Regions from separate parts of the Terribacillus sp. FSL K6-0262 genome, predicted to be linked through region 2. Evidence: a T-box and tRNA genes for the amino acid it is inferred to sense, from the RefSeq annotation. Region 2 holds a T-box; the other holds one or more tRNA genes.
The links. A T-box is a leader RNA that pairs with one kind of tRNA and senses whether it is charged. The one in region 2 lies ahead of MHI54_RS15085 (valine--tRNA ligase), so its partner is inferred to be a tRNA-Val.
Positions count from the first base shown of each region.

Region 1: it has a tRNA-Val gene. The T-box ahead of MHI54_RS15085 (valine--tRNA ligase) is inferred to sense a tRNA for this amino acid. The anticodon was not compared.

Region 1 covers NZ_CP150277.1:1,571,495-1,586,239, forward strand. Annotated here, with positions in the region: rRNA gene MHI54_RS08210 (23S ribosomal RNA) at 1-1,607, opposite strand, end outside; rRNA gene MHI54_RS08215 (16S ribosomal RNA) at 1,909-3,470, opposite strand; tRNA gene MHI54_RS08220 (tRNA-Ala) at 3,565-3,640, opposite strand; tRNA gene MHI54_RS08225 (tRNA-Pro) at 3,656-3,732, opposite strand; tRNA gene MHI54_RS08230 (tRNA-Arg) at 3,736-3,812, opposite strand; tRNA gene MHI54_RS08235 (tRNA-Leu) at 3,823-3,907, opposite strand; tRNA gene MHI54_RS08240 (tRNA-Gly) at 3,935-4,009, opposite strand; tRNA gene MHI54_RS08245 (tRNA-Leu) at 4,022-4,107, opposite strand; tRNA gene MHI54_RS08250 (tRNA-Lys) at 4,141-4,216, opposite strand; tRNA gene MHI54_RS08255 (tRNA-Thr) at 4,222-4,297, opposite strand; tRNA gene MHI54_RS08260 (tRNA-Val) at 4,302-4,377, opposite strand; rRNA gene rrf (5S ribosomal RNA) at 4,391-4,503, opposite strand; rRNA gene MHI54_RS08270 (23S ribosomal RNA) at 4,749-7,673, opposite strand; rRNA gene MHI54_RS08275 (16S ribosomal RNA) at 7,975-9,536, opposite strand; gene lysS (lysine--tRNA ligase) at 9,911-11,410, opposite strand; gene dusB (tRNA dihydrouridine synthase DusB) at 11,560-12,549, opposite strand; gene folK (2-amino-4-hydroxy-6-hydroxymethyldihydropteridine diphosphokinase) at 12,576-13,073, opposite strand; gene folB (dihydroneopterin aldolase) at 13,070-13,432, opposite strand; gene folP (dihydropteroate synthase) at 13,432-14,250, opposite strand; gene cysK (cysteine synthase A) at 14,346-14,745, opposite strand, start outside.
Region 2 covers NZ_CP150277.1:2,945,182-2,959,926, reverse strand. Annotated here, with positions in the region: gene MHI54_RS15115 (Lrp/AsnC family transcriptional regulator) at 1-314, opposite strand, end outside; gene MHI54_RS15110 (MBL fold metallo-hydrolase) at 442-1,203, shown strand; gene MHI54_RS15105 (hypothetical protein) at 1,625-1,873, shown strand; gene MHI54_RS15100 (GNAT family N-acetyltransferase) at 1,768-2,034, shown strand; gene MHI54_RS15095 (putative quinol monooxygenase) at 2,161-2,457, shown strand; gene MHI54_RS15090 (GNAT family protein) at 2,729-3,271, opposite strand; gene MHI54_RS15085 (valine--tRNA ligase) at 3,335-5,989, opposite strand; T-box leader at 6,041-6,278, opposite strand; gene MHI54_RS15080 (hypothetical protein) at 6,401-6,589, shown strand; gene MHI54_RS15075 (hypothetical protein) at 6,590-7,603, opposite strand; gene MHI54_RS15070 (LysM peptidoglycan-binding domain-containing protein) at 7,630-9,351, opposite strand; gene hemL (glutamate-1-semialdehyde 2,1-aminomutase) at 9,481-10,773, opposite strand; gene hemB (porphobilinogen synthase) at 10,790-11,773, opposite strand; gene MHI54_RS15055 (uroporphyrinogen-III synthase) at 11,770-12,555, opposite strand; gene hemC (hydroxymethylbilane synthase) at 12,552-13,484, opposite strand; gene ccsA (cytochrome c biogenesis protein CcsA) at 13,512-14,336, opposite strand; gene hemA (glutamyl-tRNA reductase) at 14,353-14,745, opposite strand, start outside.

The DNA of each region.
Region 1 (14,745 bases), 1.4 Mb from region 2:
TGAAATCAGGAACTTCGGTACTAAATTTCCCTCCCCATAACCGCCTGGAATCATGTTGAGTGGATTTGCCTGCTCAACTTCCTCACGGCTTGGACGCGCATGACCAGCAGCGCGCTTTCCCTATCCTCCTACGTCCCCCCATCGTTCAAGCGGATTTAGGTGGTACAGGAATATCAACCTGTTATCCATCGCCTACGCCTTTCGGCCTCGGCTTAGGCCCCGACTAACCCTGAGCGGACGAGCCTTCCTCAGGAAACCTTGGGCTTTCGATGAAAGAGATTCTCACTCTTTTTTCGCTACTCATACCGGCATTCTCACTTCTAAGCGCTCCAGCCGTCCTCACGATCGACCTTCACAGCCCTTAGAACGCTCTCCTACCACTGACATCGTAGATGTCAATCCGCAGCTTCGGTGGTGTGTTTAGCCCCGGTATATTTTCGGCGCAGCGTCACTCGACCAGTGAGCTATTACGCACTCTTTCAATGATGGCTGCTTCTAAGCCAACATCCTGGTTGTCTAAGCAACGCCACATCCTTTTCCACTTAACACACACTTTGGGACCTTAGCTGGCGGTCTGGGCTGTTTCCCTTTCGACCATGAACCTTATCACCCATGGTCTGACTCCCAAAGTAGATTGATTGGCATTCGGAGTTTGACTGAATTCGGTAACCCGATGAGGGCCCCTAGTCCAATCAGTGCTCTACCTCCAACCATCATCCTTTGAGGCTAGCCCTAAAGCTATTTCGGAGAGAACCAGCTATCTCCGTGTTCGATTGGCATTTCACCCCTACCCACACCTCATCCCCGCACTTTTCAACGTGCGTGGGTTCGGGCCTCCAGTCAGTGTTACCTGACCTTCACCCTGGACATGGGTAGATCACACGGTTTCGGGTCTACGACCACCTACTATGTCGCCCTATTCAGACTCGCTTTCGCTGCGGCTCCGTCTTTTCAACTTAACCTTGCAGGGGATCGTAACTCGCCGGTCCATTCTACAAAAGGTACGCCGTCACCCATTAACGGGCTTCGACTACTTGTAGGCACACGGTTTCAGGTTCTATTTCACTCCCCTTCCGGGGTGCTTTTCACCTTTCCCTCACGGTACTGGTTCACTATCGGTCACTAGGGAGTATTTAGCCTTGGGAGATGGTCCTCCCGGATTCCGACGGAATTTCACGTGTTCCGCCGTACTCAGGATACACTCCGGAGGAAACCACATTTCAAGTACAGGGCTCTTACCTTCTATGGCGGGCCATTCCAAGCCGCTTCGTCTACATGGTTTCTTTGTAACTCCAAAGGAGTGTCCTACAACCCCAGAAGGCAAGCCTTCTGGTTTGGGCTGATTCCGTTTCGCTCGCCGCTACTTGGGAAATCGCATTTGCTTTCTCTTCCTCCGGGTAATGAGATGTTTCAGTTCCCCGGGTCTGCCTCGCATCACCTATGTATTCAGTAATGCGTACTATCCAATAACGGATAGCGGGTTCCCCCATTCGGAAATCTCCGGATCAAAGCTTACTTACAGCTCCCCGAAGCATATCGGTGTTAGTCCCGTCCTTCATCGGCTCCTAGTGCCAAGGCATCCACCGTGCGCCCTTCTTCACTTAACTAATAACGCATGATGCATTAAATCGCGACAATATATATTGTCTTGCTTTAAAGTTTGATGTTCTGGCATGTTGTTTCTTATCTAGTTTTCAAGGTTCACAAGAGAGATTGATCTCTCAAAACTGAACAAACAACCCAATTACGTGTCTACTACGAAGTAGTAGTTCCAATGTCCAGGTTCAGCTCCTAAAAGCTAGCGTATAGTTCATCTCGTTTCCTGACTCCAAAACCCGGAGTCTGTAACCGATCTGATCTATCCGTACGCTTTTGAACAGTCGCTTCACCTTTTCCAATTATCCTTAGAAAGGAGGTGATCCAGCCGCACCTTCCGATACGGCTACCTTGTTACGACTTCACCCCAATCATTGATCCCACCTTCGGCGGCTGGCTCCAAAAGGTTACCTCACCGACTTCGGGTGTTACCAACTCTCGTGGTGTGACGGGCGGTGTGTACAAGGCCCGGGAACGTATTCACCGCGGCATGCTGATCCGCGATTACTAGCGATTCCGGCTTCATGCAGGCGAGTTGCAGCCTGCAATCCGAACTGAGAATGGTTTTATGGGATTTGCTTAGCCTCGCGGCTTCGCTGCCCTTTGTACCATCCATTGTAGCACGTGTGTAGCCCAGGTCATAAGGGGCATGATGATTTGACGTCATCCCCACCTTCCTCCGGTTTGTCACCGGCAGTCACTCTAGAGTGCCCAACTGAATGCTGGCAACTAGAATCAAGGGTTGCGCTCGTTGCGGGACTTAACCCAACATCTCACGACACGAGCTGACGACAACCATGCACCACCTGTCACGCTGTCCCCGAAGGGAACGCCTTGTCTCCAAGGTTGTCAGCGGATGTCAAGACCTGGTAAGGTTCTTCGCGTTGCTTCGAATTAAACCACATGCTCCACCGCTTGTGCGGGCCCCCGTCAATTCTTTTGAGTTTCAGCCTTGCGGCCGTACTCCCCAGGCGGAGTGCTTAATGCGTTAACTTCAGCACTAAGGGGCGGAAACCCCCTAACACCTAGCACTCATCGTTTACGGCGTGGACTACCAGGGTATCTAATCCTGTTTGCTCCCCACGCTTTCGCGCCTCAGCGTCAGTTACAGACCAGAGAGTCGCCTTCGCCACTGGTGTTCCTCCACATATCTACGCATTTCACCGCTACACGTGGAATTCCACTCTCCTCTTCTGCACTCAAGTTCCCCAGTTTCCAATGACCCTCCACAGTTAAGCTGTGGGCTTTCACATCAGACTTAAGAAACCGCCTACGCGCCCTTTACGCCCAATAATTCCGGACAACGCTTGCCCCCTACGTATTACCGCGGCTGCTGGCACGTAGTTAGCCGGGGCTTTCTGGTCAGGTACCGTCAAGGTACAAGCAGTTACTCTTGTACTTGTTCTTCCCTGACAACAGAGCTTTACGACCCGAAGGCCTTCATCGCTCACGCGGCGTTGCTCCGTCAGACTTTCGTCCATTGCGGAAGATTCCCTACTGCTGCCTCCCGTAGGAGTCTGGGCCGTGTCTCAGTCCCAGTGTGGCCGATCACCCTCTCAGGTCGGCTATGCATCGTCGCCTTGGTGGGCCGTTACCCCGCCAACTAGCTAATGCACCGCGGGCCCATCTGTAAGTGACAGCCGAAACCGTCTTTCCATTTCCGATCAGGAGAAAGGAAATACTATCCGGTATTAGCCCCGGTTTCCCGGAGTTATCCCAGTCTTACAGGCAGGTTGCCCACGTGTTACTCACCCGTCCGCCGCTCATTCCACCAGAATCACCCCGAAGGGGTCATCTGGTTTCCTGCGCTCGACTTGCATGTATTAGGCACGCCGCCAGCGTTCGTCCTGAGCCAAGATCAAACTCTCCATGAAAGTGTTGATGCATTGCTCGTCAGAGCTGACGTTGATCTTACGATCATGTCGTTTAGTTCGTAATTGGTTGTTTTGTTCAGTTTTCAAAGATCAATGGTGGAGCCTAGCGGGATCGAACCGCTGACCTCCTGCGTGCAAAGCAGGCGCTCTCCCAGCTGAGCTAAGGCCCCATTGTATATTGAAAGTGGTCGGGAAGACAGGATTTGAACCTGCGACCCCTTGGTCCCAAACCAAGTGCTCTACCAAGCTGAGCTACTTCCCGTAATGGCGCGCCCGAGAGGAGTCGAACCCCTAACCTTTTGATCCGTAGTCAAACGCTCTATCCAATTGAGCTACGGGCGCATATTTAAAGTGCCGAGGGCCGGACTCGAACCGGCACGGAGGTACCCTCCGCAGGATTTTAAGTCCTGTGCGTCTGCCAATTCCGCCACCCCGGCAAGCTGAATTAGTTAATTTAGTAGTTATGGAGCGGAAGACGGGATTCGAACCCGCGACCCCCACCTTGGCAAGGTGATGTTCTACCACTGAACTACTTCCGCGTTTAATCTAAATGGTGCGGGTGAAGGGACTTGAACCCCCACGTCATAAAGACACTAGATCCTAAGTCTAGCGCGTCTGCCAATTCCGCCACACCCGCATAGATTAAATACGCACAGTATTAAAATTGAAATGGTGAGCCATGAAGGACTCGAACCTTCGACCCTCTGATTAAAAGTCAGATGCTCTACCAACTGAGCTAATGGCTCTAAAATGGTGCCGGCCAGAGGACTTGAACCCCCAACCTACTGATTACAAGTCAGTTGCTCTACCAATTGAGCTAGACCGGCTAAATGGTGGAGGATGACGGGCTCGAACCGCCGACCCTCTGCTTGTAAGGCAGATGCTCTCCCAGCTGAGCTAATCCTCCGGATTATGTATCTGCCTGGCAGCGTCCTACTCTCGCAGGGCGAACCCAACTACCATCGGCGCTGAAGAGCTTAACTGCTGTGTTCGGCATGGGAACAGGTGTGACCTCTTCGCTATTACCACCAGATCAGATAATCAATGTTTGTCCTTTTCTTAAGGACAAGATATATTGTAGCATTTTCTCAAAGAAAAAGCAACACTTTTTTTGAAGTAAACCTTCAAAACTAGATAAGAAACATTCATGCTGTACATCTCATGCGTGCCAAGCACTGGAGTGCTTGGTCTTTGGCGTTGACTTACTAAGGGATCTGGCGCTGCGGCTAGATCCAGCTCTAAAGGCCAGAAACTATGGCCTTTGGAGCTTTTCGTTTTTTAGTTAAGTCCTCGATCGATTAGTATTCGTCAGCTGCACGTGTCACCACGCTTCCACCTCGAACCTATCTACCTCATCGTCTCTGAGGGATCTTACTCATTTAAAATGATGGGAAGTCTCATCTTGAGGGGGGCTTCATGCTTAGATGCTTTCAGCACTTATCCCTTCCGCACGTAGCTACCCAGCTGTGCTCCTGGCGGAACAACTGGTGCACCAGCGGTGCGTCCATCCCGGTCCTCTCGTACTAAGGACAGCTCCTCTCAAACTTCCAACGCCCACGACGGATAGGGACCGAACTGTCTCACGACGTTCTGAACCCAGCTCGCGTACCGCTTTAATGGGCGAACAGCCCAACCCTTGGGACCGACTACAGCCCCAGGATGCGATGAGCCGACATCGAGGTGCCAAACCTCCCCGTCGATGTGGACTCTTGGGGGAGATAAGCCTGTTATCCCCGGGGTAGCTTTTATCCGTTGAGCGACGGCCCTTCCATACGGCACCGCCGGATCACTAAGCCCGACTTTCGTCCCTGCTCGACTTGTAGGTCTCGCAGTCAAGCTCCCTTCTGCCTTTGCACGCTACGAATGATTTCCAACCATTCTGAGGGAACCTTTGGGCGCCTCCGTTACTCTTTGGGAGGCGACCGCCCCAGTCAAACTGCCCACCTGACACTGTCTCCGAACCGGATGACGGTTCTGGGTTAGAATGTCAATACAGCCAGGGTGGTATCCCACGGATGCCTCCGCCGAAGCTGGCGCTCCGGTTTCCAAGGCTCCCACCTATCCTGTACAAGCTGTACCAACATTCCATATCAGGCTACAGTAAAGCTCCACGGGGTCTTTCCGTCCTGTCGCGGGTAATGCGCATCTTCACGCATAGTATAATTTCACCGGGTCTCTCGTTGAGACAGTGCCCAAGTCGTTGCACCTTTCGTGCGGGTCGGAACTTACCCGACAAGGAATTTCGCTACCTTAGGACCGTTATAGTTACGGCCGCCGTTTACTGGGGCTTCGGTTCACAGCTTCGGGACGAAGTCCCTAACCATTCCCCTTAACCTTCCAGCACCGGGCAGGTGTCAGCCCCTATACTTCGCCTTACGGCTTTGCAGAGACCTGTGTTTTTGCTAAACAGTCGCTTGGGCCTTTTCACTGCGGCTTCTCCTAAAAAGAAGCACCCCTTCTCCCGAAGTTACGGGGTCATTTTGCCGAGTTCCTTAACGAGAGTTCTCCCGATCATCTTCGGTTACTCACCGTGCCTACCTGTGTCGGTTTGCGGTACGGGCACCTATTTCCTCACTAGAGGCTTTTCTTGGCAGTGTGAAATCAGGAACTTCGGTACTAAATTTCCCTCCCCATAACCGCCTGGAATCATGTTGAGTGGATTTGCCTGCTCAACTTCCTCACGGCTTGGACGCGCATGACCAGCAGCGCGCTTTCCCTATCCTCCTACGTCCCCCCATCGTTCAAGCGGATTTAGGTGGTACAGGAATATCAACCTGTTATCCATCGCCTACGCCTTTCGGCCTCGGCTTAGGCCCCGACTAACCCTGAGCGGACGAGCCTTCCTCAGGAAACCTTGGGCTTTCGATGAAAGAGATTCTCACTCTTTTTTCGCTACTCATACCGGCATTCTCACTTCTAAGCGCTCCAGCCGTCCTCACGATCGACCTTCACAGCCCTTAGAACGCTCTCCTACCACTGACATCGTAGATGTCAATCCGCAGCTTCGGTGGTGTGTTTAGCCCCGGTATATTTTCGGCGCAGCGTCACTCGACCAGTGAGCTATTACGCACTCTTTCAATGATGGCTGCTTCTAAGCCAACATCCTGGTTGTCTAAGCAACGCCACATCCTTTTCCACTTAACACACACTTTGGGACCTTAGCTGGCGGTCTGGGCTGTTTCCCTTTCGACCATGAACCTTATCACCCATGGTCTGACTCCCAAAGTAGATTGATTGGCATTCGGAGTTTGACTGAATTCGGTAACCCGATGAGGGCCCCTAGTCCAATCAGTGCTCTACCTCCAACCATCATCCTTTGAGGCTAGCCCTAAAGCTATTTCGGAGAGAACCAGCTATCTCCGTGTTCGATTGGCATTTCACCCCTACCCACACCTCATCCCCGCACTTTTCAACGTGCGTGGGTTCGGGCCTCCAGTCAGTGTTACCTGACCTTCACCCTGGACATGGGTAGATCACACGGTTTCGGGTCTACGACCACCTACTATGTCGCCCTATTCAGACTCGCTTTCGCTGCGGCTCCGTCTTTTCAACTTAACCTTGCAGGGGATCGTAACTCGCCGGTCCATTCTACAAAAGGTACGCCGTCACCCATTAACGGGCTTCGACTACTTGTAGGCACACGGTTTCAGGTTCTATTTCACTCCCCTTCCGGGGTGCTTTTCACCTTTCCCTCACGGTACTGGTTCACTATCGGTCACTAGGGAGTATTTAGCCTTGGGAGATGGTCCTCCCGGATTCCGACGGAATTTCACGTGTTCCGCCGTACTCAGGATACACTCCGGAGGAAACCACATTTCAAGTACAGGGCTCTTACCTTCTATGGCGGGCCATTCCAAGCCGCTTCGTCTACATGGTTTCTTTGTAACTCCAAAGGAGTGTCCTACAACCCCAGAAGGCAAGCCTTCTGGTTTGGGCTGATTCCGTTTCGCTCGCCGCTACTTGGGAAATCGCATTTGCTTTCTCTTCCTCCGGGTAATGAGATGTTTCAGTTCCCCGGGTCTGCCTCGCATCACCTATGTATTCAGTAATGCGTACTATCCAATAACGGATAGCGGGTTCCCCCATTCGGAAATCTCCGGATCAAAGCTTACTTACAGCTCCCCGAAGCATATCGGTGTTAGTCCCGTCCTTCATCGGCTCCTAGTGCCAAGGCATCCACCGTGCGCCCTTCTTCACTTAACTAATAACGCATGATGCATTAAATCGCGACAATATATATTGTCTTGCTTTAAAGTTTGATGTTCTGGCATGTTGTTTCTTATCTAGTTTTCAAGGTTCACAAGAGAGATTGATCTCTCAAAACTGAACAAACAACCCAATTACGTGTCTACTACGAAGTAGTAGTTCCAATGTCCAGGTTCAGCTCCTAAAAGCTAGCGTATAGTTCATCTCGTTTCCTGACTCCAAAACCCGGAGTCTGTAACCGATCTGATCTATCCGTACGCTTTTGAACAGTCGCTTCACCTTTTCCAATTATCCTTAGAAAGGAGGTGATCCAGCCGCACCTTCCGATACGGCTACCTTGTTACGACTTCACCCCAATCATTGATCCCACCTTCGGCGGCTGGCTCCAAAAGGTTACCTCACCGACTTCGGGTGTTACCAACTCTCGTGGTGTGACGGGCGGTGTGTACAAGGCCCGGGAACGTATTCACCGCGGCATGCTGATCCGCGATTACTAGCGATTCCGGCTTCATGCAGGCGAGTTGCAGCCTGCAATCCGAACTGAGAATGGTTTTATGGGATTTGCTTAGCCTCGCGGCTTCGCTGCCCTTTGTACCATCCATTGTAGCACGTGTGTAGCCCAGGTCATAAGGGGCATGATGATTTGACGTCATCCCCACCTTCCTCCGGTTTGTCACCGGCAGTCACTCTAGAGTGCCCAACTGAATGCTGGCAACTAGAATCAAGGGTTGCGCTCGTTGCGGGACTTAACCCAACATCTCACGACACGAGCTGACGACAACCATGCACCACCTGTCACGCTGTCCCCGAAGGGAACGCCTTGTCTCCAAGGTTGTCAGCGGATGTCAAGACCTGGTAAGGTTCTTCGCGTTGCTTCGAATTAAACCACATGCTCCACCGCTTGTGCGGGCCCCCGTCAATTCTTTTGAGTTTCAGCCTTGCGGCCGTACTCCCCAGGCGGAGTGCTTAATGCGTTAACTTCAGCACTAAGGGGCGGAAACCCCCTAACACCTAGCACTCATCGTTTACGGCGTGGACTACCAGGGTATCTAATCCTGTTTGCTCCCCACGCTTTCGCGCCTCAGCGTCAGTTACAGACCAGAGAGTCGCCTTCGCCACTGGTGTTCCTCCACATATCTACGCATTTCACCGCTACACGTGGAATTCCACTCTCCTCTTCTGCACTCAAGTTCCCCAGTTTCCAATGACCCTCCACAGTTAAGCTGTGGGCTTTCACATCAGACTTAAGAAACCGCCTACGCGCCCTTTACGCCCAATAATTCCGGACAACGCTTGCCCCCTACGTATTACCGCGGCTGCTGGCACGTAGTTAGCCGGGGCTTTCTGGTCAGGTACCGTCAAGGTACAAGCAGTTACTCTTGTACTTGTTCTTCCCTGACAACAGAGCTTTACGACCCGAAGGCCTTCATCGCTCACGCGGCGTTGCTCCGTCAGACTTTCGTCCATTGCGGAAGATTCCCTACTGCTGCCTCCCGTAGGAGTCTGGGCCGTGTCTCAGTCCCAGTGTGGCCGATCACCCTCTCAGGTCGGCTATGCATCGTCGCCTTGGTGGGCCGTTACCCCACCAACTAGCTAATGCACCGCGGGCCCATCTGTAAGTGACAGCCGAAACCGTCTTTCCATTTCCGATCAGGAGAAAGGAAATACTATCCGGTATTAGCCCCGGTTTCCCGGAGTTATCCCAGTCTTACAGGCAGGTTGCCCACGTGTTACTCACCCGTCCGCCGCTCATTCCACCAGAATCACCCCGAAGGGGTCATCTGGTTTCCTGCGCTCGACTTGCATGTATTAGGCACGCCGCCAGCGTTCGTCCTGAGCCAAGATCAAACTCTCCATGAAAGTGTTGATGCATTGCTCGTCAGAGCTGACGTTGATCTTACGATCATGTCGTTTAGTTCGTAATTGGTTGTTTTGTTCAGTTTTCAAAGATCAATTTCGTTCTGCCGCTCATTTGGCGACTAGAACATAATATCATGTTTCAACCTGCGTTGTCAACATGTTTTTTGTTTTCGTCTGTTGCGTTTGCTGCTTCGTTTGAAGCAACTCTAATAATTTACCATGGATGTAATAGCATTGCAATAGTTTTTTTAAAGAAATGTTATATTTTCTTACAAACTGTTATATAGCATTATCCCGCATCCTTTTGCATTCTATGCAAATGCCTATATAAAGGTGAAAAAGAAGAAGGGATACTGCTCCCTTCTTCTTTTTGATCAGGAACGATTCCGCATTTGCGGGAAGAGTAATACATCCCGGATGGATGGAGCATTCGTCAGCAGCATGATCAGGCGGTCGATACCAATGCCCAATCCTCCTGTAGGCGGCATACCATACTCAAGTGACTCCAGGAAGTCCTCATCCATTTCATGTGCTTCGTCATTGCCTTGCTCTTTCTCTTTCAGCTGGGCTTCGAAACGCTGGCGCTGATCGATTGGATCGTTCAGCTCGGAGAACGCATTACCATGCTCTCTTCCTACGATGAATACTTCAAAGCGGTCAGTAAAACGCTCATCTTCCGTATTCTTCTTCGCCAATGGAGAAATCTCTACCGGATGGCCATAGATGAAGGTAGGCTGGATAAGCTTGTCCTCTACGCGCTGTTCAAAGAATTCATTTACAATATGCCCGAATGTCATTGTATCTTTGATTTCGATCCCATTTTCCTTCGCCAGGGCTTTTGCCTCTTCATCGCTCATATGCTTCCAGAAATCAACGCCTGTATATTCTTTTACAGCATCGACCATGTGCAGGCGTTTCCACTTCGGTTCAAGATCTATTTCATACTCACCGTAAGGGATGACCGTTTTACCTAGTACATCTTTCGCCACATGGGCGATCAGGTTTTCTGTCAGTTCCATGATCGTATCCATATCACCATATGCTTCGTATAGCTCAAGCATCGTGAACTCAGGATTATGACGTGTGGATACTCCCTCATTACGGAATACACGGCCAATTTCGTATACCTTCTCCAATCCGCCCACAATGAGACGTTTCAGGTGAAGCTCGATCGCTATACGCATATAAAGCGGTATATCCAAAGCATTATGGTGGGTAATGAACGGACGAGCTGCCGCTCCACCCGGGATGCTGTGCATTAATGGTGTTTCAACTTCCAAGTATCCGATATCGTCAAGGTAACGGCGGATACTTTGGATGATCTTGCTGCGAGTGATGAACGTTTGCTTCGATTCTGGATTAACGATCAAATCAAGATAGCGCTGACGATAACGCTGCTCAATATCCGTCAAGCCATGGAATTTATCAGGAAGCGGACGAAGCGCCTTGGACAAGATATCAAAGGAAGTTGCCTTAACGGAAAGCTCCCCTACATTCGTCTTGAACATAACACCTGTAACACCGACGATGTCACCTAGATCCGCACTGCTGAATAGCTCATACGCTTCATCCCCAACCTGATCCTTACGTACATAAAGCTGAATCTGGCCGCTTAAGTCCTGCAAATGCGCAAAACCAGCCTTACCTTTTCCTCGCTTCGTCATCAGACGGCCTGCTATGGTAACTTCTGCTTTTTTCTCTTCCAGCTCTTCTTTACTGAAAGCATCAAAAGCAGCTATAAGCTCTTGTGATTGATGCGTACGCTCAAATCTGGCGCCGAAGGGGTTATAACCCTGATTCATGAGCTCTTCCATCTTATCGCGACGCACCTGCATCTGATCGTTTAATTCTTCACTCATCCTGTTCACTCCCATTTCTTCTATAATTCAGTCTCCACCATGCTAAAAAAACTGCCAGCATGACTGGCAGTATTGTTCGTCCTCGTATAATGCGAGGCTTATCGCATTGCTACCTCGTATTAGTATAGAAAAGCAGCACTGCTGTGTCAATAAAGCACGCCCGATTAGGCCATGGCCATGGAAGCTTCCGCTTGATCCGCAAAATCATACAGCACATCGAGCATATCCTCTTTTGTGCTTGTTTGATTGATCAGCTTACGCACTTTCCCATTGCCATCCATACCCTTCAAATACCAAGCAGCATGCTTCCGCATTTCCATGATTGCCACTTTCTCGCCTTTAAGACGTATCAAACGTTCCATATGCAGCACGCAGACATCGATTTTCTCGCGCGGTGTCGGTTCATCCAATATCTCGCCCGTTTCCAAATAATGGACCGTGCGATAAATCATCCATGGATCCCCAAGGGCAGCCCTACCGATCATAACAGCATCCACACCTGTCTCGTCCAATCGCTGCTTCGCAATTTGCGGAGTAGTGATATCTCCATTTCCTATAACAGGGATGGAGACAGATTCTTTCACTTGACGAATGATATCCCAGTTAGCGAGTCCTTCATAGTGCTGCTCGCGTGTACGACCATGCAAGGCTACTGCCGCAGCCCCTGCCTCTTCCAGTGCTTGCGCATTTTCCACAGCATAGATCGTACTATCATCCCAACCTGTCCGCATCTTGACAGTCACTGGCTTGTTCACTTCTTTTACAACGGCGGAAACCATCTCATAGATCTTCTCCGGCTGCAGCAGCCAGCGGGAACCCGCCATATTCTTTGTGATCTTTGGTGCTGGACAGCCCATATTGATATCAATGATATCAGCTGTCGTATTTTGGTCGACAAACTTAGCAGCCTCTACCAGCGTCTCTGGTTTAGCCCCAAATATCTGCAAGCTCATCGGCTTCTCCTGTTCATCTATATAAAGCATATTCATCGTTCTTGCATTCCGGGTCACAATGCCGTTGTCACTGATCATTTCCGCACATACAATTCCCGCACCGAATTCCTTGACGGTCAAGCGGAAAGCAGAATTACTGATACCAGCCATCGGCGCCAATACTACCCGGTTCTTAATGGTGATATCACCAATTTTGAACAACGTCATTACCTCCTGTAAGTCACTTGCTATATATTCAAAGAACCCCAGACCCGGACGCCTTGTGTGTCTTGTTCAGGCATCATGGCCAGCCAATCCCTTACCTGTCTCCCCTTCGCGACAAGATCGGGTGCTATTTCAGCTAATGGCACCAATACAAAAGCACGCTCATGCATACGCGGGTGGGGAAGGGTGAGTTCCTCAACATTCATATTTTCAGTACTATACAGCAAAATGTCAAGGTCGACAGTCCGCGGTCCCCAGCGGATGGTCCTCTCCCGACCCAGGTCCTGCTCGATTTCTTGACAGACATGAAGCAGCTCCAGAGGCTCCAGGTCCGTTTCCACTTCCACGACCAAGTTCAGGAATCGATCTTGATCTTCATAGCCGACTGGATCGGTTTCATATACCGTCGAAACTTGCTTCAGCCGTATGGCAGGATGATTTTTCAATCTCTGGGCAGCCTGCTCCAGGTATGTCTCTTTCGGGGATATATTTGATCCCAGTGCTATCCACGACTTTTTCATGGACGTTCCCGCCGTATTTCCACCGCTACCGATTCATAATGCCCTGCGATTGGGGGGTCAGGCTTGGTAACCTTGACCGTACACGCCTCCAACAAAGGGAATGCCTCGAATAATTGCTTGGCGATATCTTCTGCAACCGCTTCGATCAGGTTCTTTGCCCGTCCTTCGACAACATCTTTGATGACCTCATATGCCTGTCCGTAGTGAATCGACTGTGTCATATCATCCGATTCACCAGCTGGAGAAAGGTCCAGCTCCAGTACGGCATCCACCATGAAACGCTGCCCAAGCTTATTTTCTTCCGGAAATAGACCATGGTAACCGTAGAATCGCAATTGATTCATATATATTTTATCCATCATTCACTCCCCCTGACTAAAGCGTCCATCATCTTTACAATCCGGGCTGTCCGCTTCACCTCATGCACCCGGACCATATGCACACCCTTTGTAATGCCATATGCTGTGGTCGCAGCTGTGCCCTCATCCCGTTCATCAGCAGGCAGGTCAAGAATCGTCCCGATGAATCTTTTCCTCGATGTTCCAAGGAGTACAGGATAGCCCATTGCGGATATTTTATCCACCTGACGCAGAGCGTCCATATTTTCATCCAAGGACTTCGCAAATCCAATTCCCGGATCCAGCCAAATATCCTCCCGTTTCACTCCTGCCCGCAAGGCAATATCGATACTTTCCTCCAGATCCTTCACCATATCCGGAATTAAATCATCATAGCGAGCTTCCTCCCGATTGTGCATCAAGATGATCGGAACTCCCGTACGCGCAGCAACGCTGGCCATTTCGGAGTCATATTTGGCTCCCCAGATATCATTGATGATGGATGCACCCGCTTCAATTGCCGCTTCCGCCGTTTTTGCCTTATACGTATCTATCGAAATCGGCAGGTCCACCACTTCCCTTATGGCCTGTATTGCCGGCACTACACGCGCAATCTCTTCATCTGCCGATACCGGCTCGAATCCCGGCCGGGTCGACTCGCCGCCGATATCCAGGATATCCGCTCCTTCTGCGGCTAGCTTCTTTGCTTGTTTGACAGCTGCTTCTACAGTTGTATAACTTCCGCCATCCGAAAAAGAATCCGGTGTCACGTTAATGATTCCCATTACGAGTGTATGCTTAGAAAGATCATATTCTTTATTACCTATCCTGCGTTTCATATCACGTCAACCTCTCGTTCAATCTGTCTATTCTAGTGTACACGAATCGTCACATAAAAAAACACCCCCACCTAGCGGCAGGGGTTCCTGTTTTATCAGTCTTCAAATTGGTATAGCGGTGTAGAGAGGTAGCGTTCCCCGTTACTAGGAACGATCGCCAATACCTTCTTGCCTGGTCCAAGTTCTTTGGCAACCTTTTTAGCTGCAAAAATGGCGGCTCCTGTTGAAACGCCCCCAAGCAGTCCTTCTTTGGCAGCGGCTTCTCTCGCAGTCGCATATGCTTCATCATTTTCCACTTGAATGATTTCAGAATAAATATCCGTATCCAGGATTGCCGGAACAAAGCCCGCACCAATTCCTTGGATTTTATGAGGTCCTGGCTTACCGCCGGATAGAACCGGCGAGCTTGCCGGCTCCACGGCCACAATCCGGATATCCTTATTCAATTCCTTCAGTACATTGCCCACACCGGTGATCGTACCGCCTGTTCCGATT
Region 2 (14,745 bases):
AGGAGATAACAGCCATCCCCGCTGATTTTATAATGATGAAGCGTATATTCCGCCTGTTTTTTTATAAATGCAAGATAGGGCTGATGATGTAAACTCTGCGTAATAATGGTAATGAAAGCATGTATATGACAGCCTAATTCAGCTTGATTCACTTTGATCGTGTATCCTTCAATGATACCGCCATCTTCCAGCTTCGCTACTCTGGCAGAAGTGGCTTGTCCAGTCAAATGGACCTTCTCCCCCAATTCCTTCATCGTTACGCGGCTGTTCTTGGATAGCTCCTCCAAAATCCGAATGTCCGTATTATCCAACATGTTAAAAATCCTTTCATTAATCAAGTAAACCCTTCAAAATACTTGATTTGCGTTATGTAACTCCCATTACAGCCAGTATAGACTATACATTGTACAAAGAAAACTTTTAGTAAAGGAGCCACTGAATATGCAGATACAGCAAATTCGCAATGCAACCATACTGGTGAGCTATGCAGGGAAAAGGTTCTTGATCGACCCGATGTTAGCGGACAAAGGCGCCTATCCTCCATTCCCTGACTCACCACGGCAGGATCAGAATAACCCCCTCGCCGACTTGCCGATATCGATCGATGATATCCTTGATGGCGTTGATGCAGTTATTGTCACACACTTGCACTTGGACCATTGGGACGATGCCGCAAAAGAAGCACTCCCAAAAGATATAAAGCTATTTACGCAGAATGAGGAAGATGAAGCACAAATCAAAGATGCAGGATTCCAAAATGTCGAGGTACTGCAGAAGGATACGACTTTTGAAGGAATTCAATTAATCAAAACCAAGGGCGAACATGGAAGAGGCCCAATCTTGGAAGCTGCAGGCCAAGTATGCGGCGTTGTTTTCAAGCATCCAAGCGAAAAGACATTATACGTAGCAGGAGATACCGTTTGGTATGATGGTGTCAAAGAAGGAATCCATAAACATGCCCCGGAAGTTATCGTCGTTAACGGTGGAGACAATCAATTCCTGGAAGGCGGTTCCCTTGTCATGGGGAAAGACGATATTTATGAAGTTCATAAAGCCGCTCCCAACGCAAAAATAATCTCTGTTCATATGGAAGCTGTGAATCACTGGGGATTATCGAGGGCAGAGCTAAAGGATTTCATTCATGATAAAGGAATCCATGCCAATGTGCTAGTCCCAAATGATGGAGAGGCCTACAATTTCTAATCAGAAACATGCTTCATCAAGCTAAAATACTAGTTTTACCAAAGGATCATCCTAAAGGTAAAAGCCGATCTATTAACAATAGAGGTCTTTTACCTTTTCTTTATATTCAGAAGGCTGATGCTTCCCCAGCATTATTGTTTTCAGCAGTTAAATAATGTTTTCGTTTCACTTGAAAAATTCCATTGCTCTTCCGTAATGTCTATAAGCTGTTTTGACACTCCATATTGAAAGACGGATCAGAAAAGATACTGCAAAATATCTGAAATTGCATCCGCCCCTGCTTGTTTCGGATGCTTACATATCCTTTGTCGTTTCCATAAATCCTATGTGACCATATACCTTTTTCATTTGATGCATTTATAATAAGGTTATATGCTTTCCGCTCAGATCCCTACTATACTTCAAAGGGGTGATAATAAGAATGAAGCCTATCATCAAACCAATCCCAAAAGAAATGACCTGGAAAATACGTCATCTTGTTTTGTGGCCAGATAAACATCTTGATTATGTCATATTGGAACATGATGATGCCGGCCAACATTATGGACTTTTTATCAATGATAAATTAGTTCCGTCATCTCTCTATTCATTGAGGAAGATGAAGCCCAATTCAGGAAGTTTGCCACGCTGCCGGAAGAACAGGGCAAGCGATACGGCAGTATGCTGTTGAAATTCATATTAGGGAAATGCCAAAACATCGGTGTCAGCAGAGTATGGTGCAACGCGCGTCAGGATAAAGCATATTTCTATCATAAGTTCGGCTTAAAAGAGACAAGCCGTTTCCTTGTAAAAGGTGGATTAAAGTTTCCGATAATGGAGAAAATGATTTAAAATCATCCCTACATCATGCAAAGAACGGAAAGCGCTTTGTATTGGTTAAGAGGCAATCTGGTATATAATATGAAGCAGGCTCCTCTCCGATTGCCTATAGTAAATCAAAGTAAGCGAGGTAATATCATGATCACCATCCTAGCAACCTTATCAGCGAAAGCAGATAAACAAAAAGAGCTTAAAGAGGTTTTATTGGACGTTGTCGGCCCTTCACGCGCCGAAGCAGGCTGCATACTTTACGCTTTACATGAATCAGAGGAACACGATGGTACTTTTGTATTCTTTGAAAAGTGGAGTGATGAAGCGGCACTTCAAGCACATCTTGAAACCGAGCACTACCGGAAGTACAGGGAATCAAGCGAGCCGTATCTTGCATCACGCGAAGTAAAAAGACTGCATGATATATCTGGACTAAAAGGATGATAAAGCAGTAATCTAAGCAAAGGCAAGTAAAGAATCTGGATTTTTATTTCTTCCCGCTTCACACCTTTAATCCCCTGGATTCCGAATATGCTCTTTGTCTATTCGATGCTCCAGGTGGAGGTGTGAGCGTGAATCAATTATCTCCTGAAGCTGCCATTAGCAGCTCATTCACTTGCTGCAAAGCCAATACAAATCCTGCAATTAAAAGATTCTTTTCAGCATGATGGAGTGCCTACAAAAATTCTCAGAGGGTCCATTCCTATATTCCTGCTTACCTCCATCCCTCACGCAGCAGCGCATACACATTTGCATCATGGGCTTTCCCCCCATGATAATAATAACTGTGCAATAAGCCTTCCTTCATGAAGCCGTGTTTCTCCAGGAGTGCGGCAGAGGCTTCATTCTCCGGATAAACCATCGCCCCGATGCGGAGCAGATCCAATTCATGGAAGCAGTAGCCCAGTACAGCCTCCATCGCTTCACTCGCAAAACCTTTTTTCCAATGATCCGGATGCAGCTCATAACCGATTTCGGCTCGCCGGTTGCTGCGGTTCACTTGGTGCAGGCCGATGGTTCCCAGGAAGCGTCCTTCTTCCTTGCAGAACATGCCCCAGCGGATGACGCGGCCTTCCTGCAGGCCGCAGCGGAAGGAGGAGATGACTCGCTCTGCTTCTTCGATTGACTGCAGCGGCTCCATGCCGTAGTACTGCGTTACATTGGGGTCGGACAGGGCTGCAAATACGTATGGGGCATCGTTCATTTTTACTTCATCCAATATTATCCGTTTGGTTTCGAGCTTCTGGAATGGCAGCATTTTTATCTCTCCTTAAATAAAAAAAGACGCACTAGCAAAATTCTAGTGCGTCTTGTTGTGTGTTTAGCCTTTCAGTTCGTTGATGCGCTGCTGTACGCGTGCGCGTTTGTCTTCATAGTCTGCTTGCTTGGCACGTTCTTCGTCGACGATTTTTTGTGGTGCCTTGCTGATGAATCCTTGGTTGGCAAGCTTCTTCTCGACACGCTCGACTTCTTTCGTCCATTTATCAAGTTCTTTTTCAAGACGCTCGATTTCTTTGGAGATGTCGATCAAGCCTTCAAGCGGCAAATAAAGCTCTGCACCGGTGAGAACTGCCGACATTGCTTTATCCGGTGCCTGGATTTCTGTGGCAATCGTCAGCTCACTCGGGTTACAGAAACGTTCGATATAGTGCTGCTGCGCTTTGAGCTCCGCTTCGATCTCGCTGTCTTCTGCCTGGATGAGCAGCTGGATTTGCTTGGACATCGGTGTATCCACTTCTGCACGGATGTTGCGGACAGAGCGGATGATGCTCACAAGCCGTTTCATTTCTTCTGCTGCTTTTTCATCATGCAGGTCTTTGTTGACTGTCGGCCAGGCAGCAATCGTGATGGACTCCCCTTCATGCGGCAGCTGCTGCCAGATTTCCTCTGTGATGAATGGCATGAATGGGTGCAGCATGCGCATTGTCTGATCCAGTACATGGGCCAGGACAGAACGTGTCATCTGCTTCGCGTCTTCATCTTCGCCGTAAAGCGGCAGCTTCGCCATTTCGATATACCAGTCACACACATCATCCCAGATGAAGTTGTACAGATGACGGCCGGCTTCACCGAATTCATACTTCTCGGCATTGTATGTCACTGCTTCGATTGTTTCGTTCAAGCGGGTAAGGATCCATTTATCGGCCAGACTCTTCTCTTTGGACAGATCGATGTCTTCGTATTTCAAGCCTTCCATGTTCATCAAGGCGAAGCGGGAAGCATTCCATATCTTATTGGCAAAGTTCCATGTCGATTCAACTTTTTCCCATTGGAAGCGCAAATCCTGACCCGGTGATGAGCCAGTCGATAGGAAGTAACGCAAGGAGTCGGCACCATATTTCTCGATGACATCCATCGGATCGACACCGTTCCCAAGGGATTTACTCATCTTACGGCCTTCTCCATCCCGCACAAGGCCATGGATCAATACATCCTTGAATGGGCGCTTGCCAGTGAATTCCTTGGATTGGAAGATCATCCGGCTTACCCAGAAGGCGATGATATCATAGCCTGTCACAAGTACATCGGTCGGGAAGTAGCGTTTGAAATCGGCTGCGTCCGTGTTTGGCCAATCCATTGTCGAGAACGGCCATAGGGCGGATGAGAACCATGTATCCAGTACATCCTGATCTTGTTCCCAGTTCTCGATGTCTGCCGGCGCTTCCTTGCCTACGTATACCTCGCCTGTTTCTTTATGGTACCAAGCCGGGATACGATGTCCCCACCAGAGCTGACGGGAAATACACCAGTCACGGATGTTTTCCATCCAATACGTGTAGGTCCTTTCGAATCGCTCTGGCACGAAGCTGATTTTGTCTTCCCCAGCCTGCAATTCCAATGCTTGCTTGGCTAATGGTTCCATGTTTACGAACCACTGCGTGGATAGATATGGTTCCACTACAGCACCGCTTCGTTCGGAATGTCCGACGCTGTGCATATGTTCTTCGATTTTGAACAGGATACCTTGCTCCTGCAGATCTTTGACAATTTGCTTGCGCGCCTCGAAACGATCCAAGCCATTATATTTACCGGCATTTTCGTTCATTGTGCCATCCTCATGCATGACAAGGATACGCTCAAGATCATGGCGATTGCCTACCTCAAAGTCATTCGGATCATGGGCAGGGGTGATTTTCACCGCACCGGAACCGAATTCCATGTCTACATACTCATCAGCCACGATCGGGATCTCGCGGTTTACTTCCGGCAGGATGACGGTTTTGCCGATCAAGTGCTGGTAGCGCTCGTCATCCGGGTGTACAGCTACTGCCGTATCGCCAAGGAATGTTTCCGGACGTGTCGTCGCAATCTCGATATGTCCAGTTCCATCTGCCAAAGGATAGCGCATATGGTAGAAATGACCTTGCACATCTTTGTGGATGACCTCGATATCGGATAGCGCCGTTTTGGCGACTGGATCCCAGTTGATGATATATTCGCCGCGGTACAGCAAGCCTTTTTCATACAGCGTGACGAATACTTCTTTCACCGCCTCGGAAAGGCCCTCATCCAGTGTGAAACGCTCACGCGAATAATCAAGGCCAAGTCCCAGCTTGGACCATTGCTTGCGGATGAAGCTCGCATATTCTTCTTTCCATTCCCAGCTCTTCTCCAGGAAGCCTTCACGCCCTAAATCATAACGGCTGATGCCTTGTTCACGAAGTTTGGCATCCACTTTCGCCTGTGTCGCAATGCCGGCATGGTCCATACCCGGGAGCCAAAGCACATCGTAGCCTTGCATCCTCTTCATGCGGGTGATGATATCCTGCAATGTCGTATCCCAAGCGTGACCGAGGTGAAGTTTTCCGGTTACGTTCGGCGGCGGGATCACGATGGAGTATGGCTGTTTGCTTTCATCTCCGGTGGCCTCGAAATATTTGCCGTCGAGCCAGAACTGATAGCGGCCCGATTCGATGCTGGCAGGATCGTATTTGGACGGCAGGGAGTTGGTTTCTTGTGATTTGTCTGTTGTCATGCCTGGTTCCTCCTTCAATGCTTTTGGTGACATATAAAAACCCTTCTCATCCAAAAGGACGAAAAGGGTCAGTTTCCGTGGTACCACCTTCATTTGCCAACACAAGACAGCTGTGTCGCACACTCGAGGGAGATAACGGCTCTTCACCGGCTTCCCCTACTGACATCCGTGTTCAGGGTCGCTGCATACAGGGCGACATTCTACTGCAGGTTTCCGGGAAACTTCCACCAATTGCTTCCCTCTCTAGTATGGATCCTTACACTATACTCTTCCCTGTCAAAGCATTTATATCATGTATAGCTTATTGTATCCACTTTACCGTAAAAAAGTCAATGCAGTCGCATATTTTTTTCAAAAAAGGGTAAACGCCTAGCTTTTCCCATTCATATACTTTCTACAGGAGGGATGAAAATGAGTAAAATCAACCGCAACAACATGCCTGGCTTTCTCCGGTATTGGATCAATGTCACCGAAAAGGCGATGGTCCCGCTGATCATCTTCCAGTTCATCCGTACATTGCTGTTCCCGTCGATATTGGATATTTTATTGCTCGGGGGATTGATCGCTCTTTACTTCAGCTTCCAGGCTAAATCATTCTGATCAAGCTTCTTCATCTTCTTGGTTTTCCTGATTCCGTAAATCCTGGAAATAGGATTGCACTTGGAGGGCCTGTGTCAGCTGCCTATGTGTCTGGGTCAATTCCTGTACGACAGCAGGAGTATTCGCCTTTTGCGGTGCATTTACATACTGCCTGATTTGCTTCAAATACCGTCCCGGGTGCAGCAGATGCAGCATGAGCAGGCTCTCTTCATTTTTCTTCATTTGCCGATATTCCTCATATGAGTGCAGATAATAAGGCGGACTCGTCACATTGCTGTCGGCAAAACGCCATTCTTCTTTATAATAGGCCGCAAGATCCAAGCTGGGATTGCCAAGCTTGGTTTTTTCCCAATTAAGTAAGTGCAGCGTACTGCCCTCCTGCACATGGGAAGGGCGTAAATTACCGTGCAGCACACTGTGCTCCATCTCGGGGTCTTCCTTCAGATCCGCATCATAATGGTCATACCATTTATCCAGCATGGCGGACACATGCTCCAAATCCTTATAATGGGTGCAGACAAGCAGCGGCACGACGCCCATATACGTTTGGGATTCAAACCGCTCCACCAAGCCCAAAAGCTCCTCCCTGTCCTGCTGGAGCTTTTCTTTTTGCTTTCGGATGGCCAAAGCATAAGCCTCATAATCGATTGGATAGCGTTTGCTGGAGGAGGCATGGATTTTTCCGAGTGTGGAGAACAGCATTTCATAAGGATGATCCGGTTCATCTGTACGATGCCGTTCAAGCCATGGCATCAAATAATACACTTCCCCTTCATCCACTACATAGAAGTTCTCCTGCAATGTCTGATAGACCGGCGGAACTCCTTCACGGTAGAAATTATGCTTGCCTTGGACGACCATCAGCCAGCGGTCGAGCCGCTCCGGATGGAGGGATGACCTTTTTAAAGCAAAAGCCGCCTGGTGCGTTTGCACTTTAGACAGGCGACTGGTAATGGTGTGAACCGAGGCTGGCGTGATGCCATAGGCAGCTAGTATTCGGTCGATATTTTCCATCTAGCACACCCCGTTCATTATATTGATCAGTTCTTCTTCTGCCGCCGCTGCGGTATGACCAGCAGCTGGCCCTCCGATACTGTCTCCTCCTCCAAATTATTGGAGCTGGCAATCGAGCTCACCGGCACATCATATCGCGTCGCAATCTTTTCCAATGTATCCCGCTCCTGGACGATACAGACACGGACCTTTGTAAATGTCTCTTCCCTGGTCCCGAACATATTGACTAGGAAATTGCCGCTGTCCTTCCGTTCCGCTGCCTCTTCTGCTTCCTCTGCCACTTCCGACACTTCGAGATCCTCGGGCTGAAGCTCCTGGTTCACTGGGAGTGCCTGCTCTTCATATGCGTCTTCCTCATCCATTTCATCAGTGGTCAAATCAGCCTGCGGCACCTCTGTCGGTTCCGCCGACTTACTGCCGAAGAATTCACTGAATGTCTTCGTCTCTTTATATTTCCATCTATCATCCTCTTCAGGTGTCAAAAGCGGCGGAGTCTCAAAATCGACCTGCTCAGACTCCCGCGGCGCTTCGTCTGCTTGCTTTGCCTGATAGGTGAAAGTGAAGTCAGGGGAGACAGCCGGCTCTTCATGCGGCAGCTCCCGATCCAGGTATTGGACATCTTCATCGTTCGCTTGACGGAAGTCGGCCGCTTGATAGGCATCCTCCAATTCATCAGGAAGTACAAACAATTCCTCTTGATTCCATTCCGCCTCAGGGTCAAGCGTCTCGTCCTGCAGCTCCTCTGCTTCATAACCCGCATCAGCAGATGCCTTCTCCGATTGAATATTCACTCTAGGTGAGGCTGGGACTTCCTCCTGTTCGTCCTGCCCTTCTTTATAAACCAGTCCTTCTTCTGCTTCAGTATATTCCTCGGACAACTGATAATCTGTTTCCATCATCTGATTTCCTTCGTTCGCTTGCTCTTCCCGTGCTTCACCAGCAGCTTCGTCTTCTGCCGGCTCTGTATATTCAGGCACAAACTGATAAGCTTGCTCCTTCAACGCCTCATTGTCACGATTTTCCTCAGCTGCTTCCTCCGAATCTGCTTCTATCTCTTCGGATTTTGCATATTCCTCTTGAGAGAACTGATAAGCTCCGGTTTGTTGAGCATCACCCGGATCTGCAAATGATTCCGCCTGCTCCTGTTCCTCTTTGAAAAATTGATAGCCTTGCTGATTGCTTTGATGATCTTCTTGGGATTCCGCTTCGATCCGGTCCGCAATCTCCTCTGTATAGGATTGTGCTGGTTCTGCTTGCTGGAAGGCCGCATCCGGGTAAAATGGCTGTTCCGGCAAATCCGGTCTTACTTGCCTTCTCTCTTCCTGTACGCCGTAGATTGCCACAGTTGCCTGCAATTCAAGCACATTGCTGCCGGGAATATCATAATCAAAATTGTCAATTGCTACATACACATCTTTCAGCTGCTTGATCCGATATTTCGGAACAGAAATCTCGACAGGGAATCGATGATAAAATGTATTTGTCCCTCCCTCCAGCTTCTCGACTTTCTCCAACTCCCTCGTCCCCGGACTTACTGCTACGGCAGTACCTTCGACGACATCCTGAACAGGATGGTATTCCCCGGTAAGTTCGATCACACCTCGGACAGAAATTTCTTGCTCAAACTCCTGGATACTGATATCCGGCTCCAATGCGATTCCGATCAAATCCTGCAGCTGTGCGTCGGCACGGAAACTGAGCGATTCTTGTATATCAAACATAAATGGTGTTGTCTCATTCGTAGACAAGTGGAATCCTCCTTCCAAGATTTAAGCGTTCCTAATCATTAAAACCTATGCGGACGCCAAGTCACATATGTAAGGAAAATCCTCTTGTCCCCATGAAAAAAAGCCCAAGCGTTAGCTTGGACTCATCAGTCAGGATGCTGCAATTTTTTTGAATGCTTGTCTTGCTGCTTCGATTGTCGTTTCAATATCCTCATCCGTATGGGCAGCCGACAGGAATAGTCCCTCGAATTGGGAAGGAGGCAGGAAGATGCCTGCTTCGATCATTTCCCGATAATACATGGAGAAATGATCCAGATTGGATGTTTGGGCCGTCTCGAAGTTAATGACAGGCGTATCCGTAAAGAAGACGCCAACCATGGAACCGGCGCGGTTCACTTGCAATGGGATACCGAATTCCTCCGCAGCTGCTTTGTAGCCTTCTGCAAGGCGGTCGGCATGGGCATTGATACGTTCATATGCCGCCTTATCCATTGCTGTCAGAGTCTCATAGCCGGCTGTCATCGCAAGCGGATTTCCAGAAAGCGTACCAGCTTGATAAATATCACCTGCTGGAGCAACACGTTCCATGATCTCCTTGCGGCCGCCATAAGCACCGACAGGAAGTCCGCCGCCGATGATCTTGCCAAGGCAAGTCAAATCGGGCTCCACGCCGAAATGGCCTTGCGCAGAATGATAACCGACACGGAATCCTGTCATTACTTCATCAAAAATCAGCAGTGTGCCATGCTGTTTGGTAATGTCGCGGAGTCCTTCAAGGAATCCTGGCTGAGGAGGAACAACGCCCATATTACCGCACACCGGCTCTGCAATGACAGCCGCTATATCATCACCGAACTGTTCAAATGCATATTTCACGCTTTCCAGGTCATTATACGGAACCGTGATCGTATTACGTGCAATTGTTTCCGGTACCCCAGGGCTATCCGGCAATCCAAGTGTTGCAACCCCGGAACCAGCCTTGATCAAAAGGGAGTCCCCATGGCCGTGATAGCTGCCGACGAATTTCAGGATTTTATCGCGGCCGGTATAGCCTCGCGCCAGACGAAGCGCACTCATGGTCGCCTCCGTTCCGGAGTTCACCATGCGGACGATATCCATGGATGGGATACGCTCTTTCACCAATGCCGCCATCTTGTTTTCAATCACAGTCGGCGCTCCGAAGCTCGTCCCTTTTTCGGTGATCTTTTTCAGACCTTCCACGACCCGATCATCGGCATGTCCCAGGATAAGGGGTCCCCAGCTCAACACATAGTCGATGTACGTATTGCCATCGATATCCGTGATTTTGGAGCCTTTTCCGCTATCCATGAAAATCGGATCCATCCCTACGGATCGGAACGCACGGACAGGGGAGTTAACCCCGCCGGGCATATGCTGCTTCGCTTCTTCGAATGCTGCTATCGATTTTTCAAAGCTTTTCATCAGAATTCCTCCCTAGTCAATTATCTTCCTTCAGCCATCTTGCCACGTCTTTGGCAAAGTAAGTCATGATTAAATCCGCACCGGCACGTTTCATGCCGATCATTTTCTCCATGACGATCGCTTTCTCATCGATCCAGCCGTTCAAAGCAGCAGCCTTCACCATGCTGTATTCCCCGCTGACGTTGTAAGCAACGATCGGTGCGTTGAATTGATTCCGGACATCACGGATGATATCCAAGTAAGCAAGCGCTGGCTTCACGATAAGGAAGTCGGCATCCTCTTCGATATCGGATGTCGCTTCGCGGAGGGCTTCCCTTCTGTTGGAAGGATCCATCTGATACGTTTTGCGGTCACCGAACTGCGGCGCGCCATCCGCCGCTTCGCGGAATGGACCATAGAAGGCAGACGCGTATTTGACAGAATAAGCCATAATCGGAATATTGGTAAAACCGGCTTCATCCAGTCCTTTGCGGATTGCTTGCACATAGCCGTCCATCATATTGGAAGGGGCGATGATATCCGCTCCCGCTTTCGCCTGGCTCACTGCAGTGTCTACCAAATAGCCCAGTGATTCATCATTATCGATTATTCCGTCATGCACGATACCGCAATGACCGTGGGATGTATATTCGCAGAGGCAAGTATCTGCGATCAATAGAAGCTCAGGGAATTCCTCTTTTGTCTGACTGATTGCCCGCTGTACGATACCGTGATCATGGAAAGCACCTGATCCGACTTCATCCTTCTCAGCAGGAATACCGAAGAACAATACGGATTTGATACCCAAATCGCTTACTTCCTTCATTTCAGCTGACAAATTGTCCAAAGACAGCTGGAATACACCCGGCATGGAAGAAACTTCATTGCGCACATTTTCTCCCTCGACAACGAAAACCGGATAAATCAAGTCATCCACTGTCACTTCTGTTTCTCTTACTAATGCCCGCATATTTGCTGAAGTACGCAAACGGCGGTGGCGTTTGAATTCTGCCATTGTCATTCACCTGTCCTTTGTTCATAAAAATGTACTAACCTATCAATCATTGCTTCTGCCGTATACTGAGCAGGCAGCAGGATATTACGGAAACCATGCCGCTTGGCAGCTTCCTCGGTTGTCGGTCCGATGACGAGACAAAGTTTATCAAGCTGGTTCCGTTCCATTTCAGCGTCATCGATGAAAGCAAGGAAGACCTCGATGGACGATGGACTCGTAAACGTCAACACTTCCGGCTGTTCCCGTTTCAGGACATCGAGAAGCATTTCTTGATTGCTTTTCTCCTCTACCGTATCATAGACAACCATTTTCTCAAATACAAAGCCATTTTGTTTCAATCCATTTGCCAATGCCGGACGTGATAAATTCCCCTGGATCAGCAGGATCCGGCTGGCAGGGTCATGCGCTTCGGAAAACGCAGCAGCCAGGGCATCCGCTGTGTACGCATCCGGCACCAAATCAACTTCCCTGCCGAAAAGTCTCGTTATCGCTTCCGCTGTCTTCTGTCCGACTGCTGCAATCCGGCAATGACCCCACTTCTCAAAGCTGGAATAGGTGCGCAGCAATGCATGGAAATGCTCCACTCCGTTTTTACTGGAGAAAAAAAGCCAATCGAATCTTTCGCCTTCCTGACAGAGCTTCTCATTTTTATCATCAAATCTTGATTGAAAATTCAAGAGCGGAACCATGATCGGTTCAGCTCCTGCCTGAACCAGCTTTTCTGCCAAGCGGAATGCCTGCTGTTTCGGGCGCGTTACGAGCACCTTCACGGCCGGCAGCCGGCTCATTGGGATTCCGACTCCCGGATCGCTTCATTGACAATTTCTTGCGCACCTTGCTGCTGCATTCTTTCCGCGGCAAGTTTACCGACTTCCTGCGGATCAGCACCGCGGACTTCTTCCTTGAATACTTGTTTGCCGTCAGCGGAAGCAATCAATGCCGTCAGCACGACATCATCATCTTCCATATGGGCAACGCCAGCAATCGGTACCTGGCAGCTGCCGTTCATCAAATATAGGAATGTCCGTTCAGCAGCGACTGTCTGCTGTGTATAGGAATCATTGATCTTTGTCAAAAGCTCCACCAATTCCGTGTCGGTATCGCGGCATTCGATTGCCAAAGCGCCTTGTCCGATCGCTGGCAGGCAGAGATCTGTTTCGAGGAATTCAGTGACGATATCATCGCCCCATCCCATACGCTTCAAACCAGCGGCAGCCAATACGATCGCATCGAAATCTTCATTTTCCAGTTTCTTCAGACGGGTGTCGATATTTCCGCGAATCGGTTTGATCTCGATATCAGGACGGACAGCGAGTATCTGCGCTGCACGGCGCAGACTGCTCGTCCCGACAACGGCTCCTTCGGGAAGTTCCTTCAACGGGATGCCATTTTTTGAGATCAAAGCATCCCGATAGTCCTCCCTGACCGGCACACTTGCAATCGTCAAGCCAGCAGGAAGCTCTGATGGCATATCCTTCATACTATGTACGGCCATATCGATTTCTTCGTCATACATAGCTTGCTCGATTTCCTTGACGAACAACCCTTTTCCGCCAACTTTTGAAAGGGTGACGTCCAGGATTTTGTCCCCCTTGGTCTCTATTTTCTTGATTTCGAAATCATATGGCGCTCCAGCCCGTTTCAGCTGCTCGATAACCCATTTTGTCTGTGTAAGCGCCAGATTGCTTTTTCTTGAACCAACGATAATTTTACGCATTGCTCTACCTCCTAAGAAACTAGGGATTTACCCATTGAAATGAAATGATGAGTACGTGCTGAATAAGAAGAAATTGATGATCAAGATGAGGAAAGCAGCAATTGCGTAGAACGCCAAGCTTTTGCCTCTCACCCCTCTTCCCAGACGCAGGAACAGATAGATTGCATATACCGCCAATACCGTCAGCGAACCGATTGTCTTCCAATCAATCCAATAGAAGGCAGCCGCAGTCGTATAAGCCCACACGATCCCCATGACGATGGATAGCAGCAGCAAAGGCGTACCGATCGTAATGGAGATGAATGTATATGTCTCTAGCTTGCCCAAGTCGCCAAGCCTCGTCCACCATCTATACCCTTTTTTCCGCTTCAGCAGCTGGAATTGCAGCAAATACATACCAGAAAAGACGAAGGAAAGTGTAAAGAATCCATAAGCCACGATAGCCAGTGTCACATGTGCTATCAGCACTTCATCCATGAATGGAATCGTCTGCGTCCATTCCCGCTCATAAGCTGAGCTTGCGATATATAACAGCATCATAAAAAAGCCGACCACATTCAGGAAGAAGGTGAGAAAATCGACTTTGTAGATGCGATTGATGAATAGAGAAAGCGATACAAGGACCCAAGCATAGAAGTATAACCCTTCATAGACATCCTTGACCGGCAGTCCAGCATGCGCAATCATTTCCTGCAATAAAAAAAGGCTCTGGAAGAACCAAACCAATGTAAGCAAACGGAAGGCGAAAACATTCGCCTTCCGATTCTTTTGTATAAAATCGATGAAATAGCTAAAAATGCTGGCTGCATATAGTAATAAAATGATTTCATAAAGATAAGCTGGTACCTGCATCTATAAGCCCTTCTTTTTATCTGGTTGTGGAAGCACTTGGTACAGACGGAAGCTCTTTGGATTCAGAGCGCTCCAGTTTGACAATATTATTTTGTTTATCCAGGACCGTCTTGTCGATTCCGAAAATCTCCGCGAATTGACGGATGAGCTCTTCGCTGTTTTCACGGCCGGCAAGCTCTTTTGCCTGCATGATCGGCTGTTTGAGCAGCTGATTGATGATACTTTTCGTATGCTTGTTCAGCACCCGTACATCACGTTCGCTAAGATCTGGCAGCTTGCGTTCCAGGCTTTTCATCGTTTCAGCTTGAATCGCGGCTGCTTTACGGCGAAGCTCGGAGATGACTGGCACGACACCCAATGTCTGCAGCCATACTTTGAAATCGACGATGCCGCCTTCGATCATGATTTC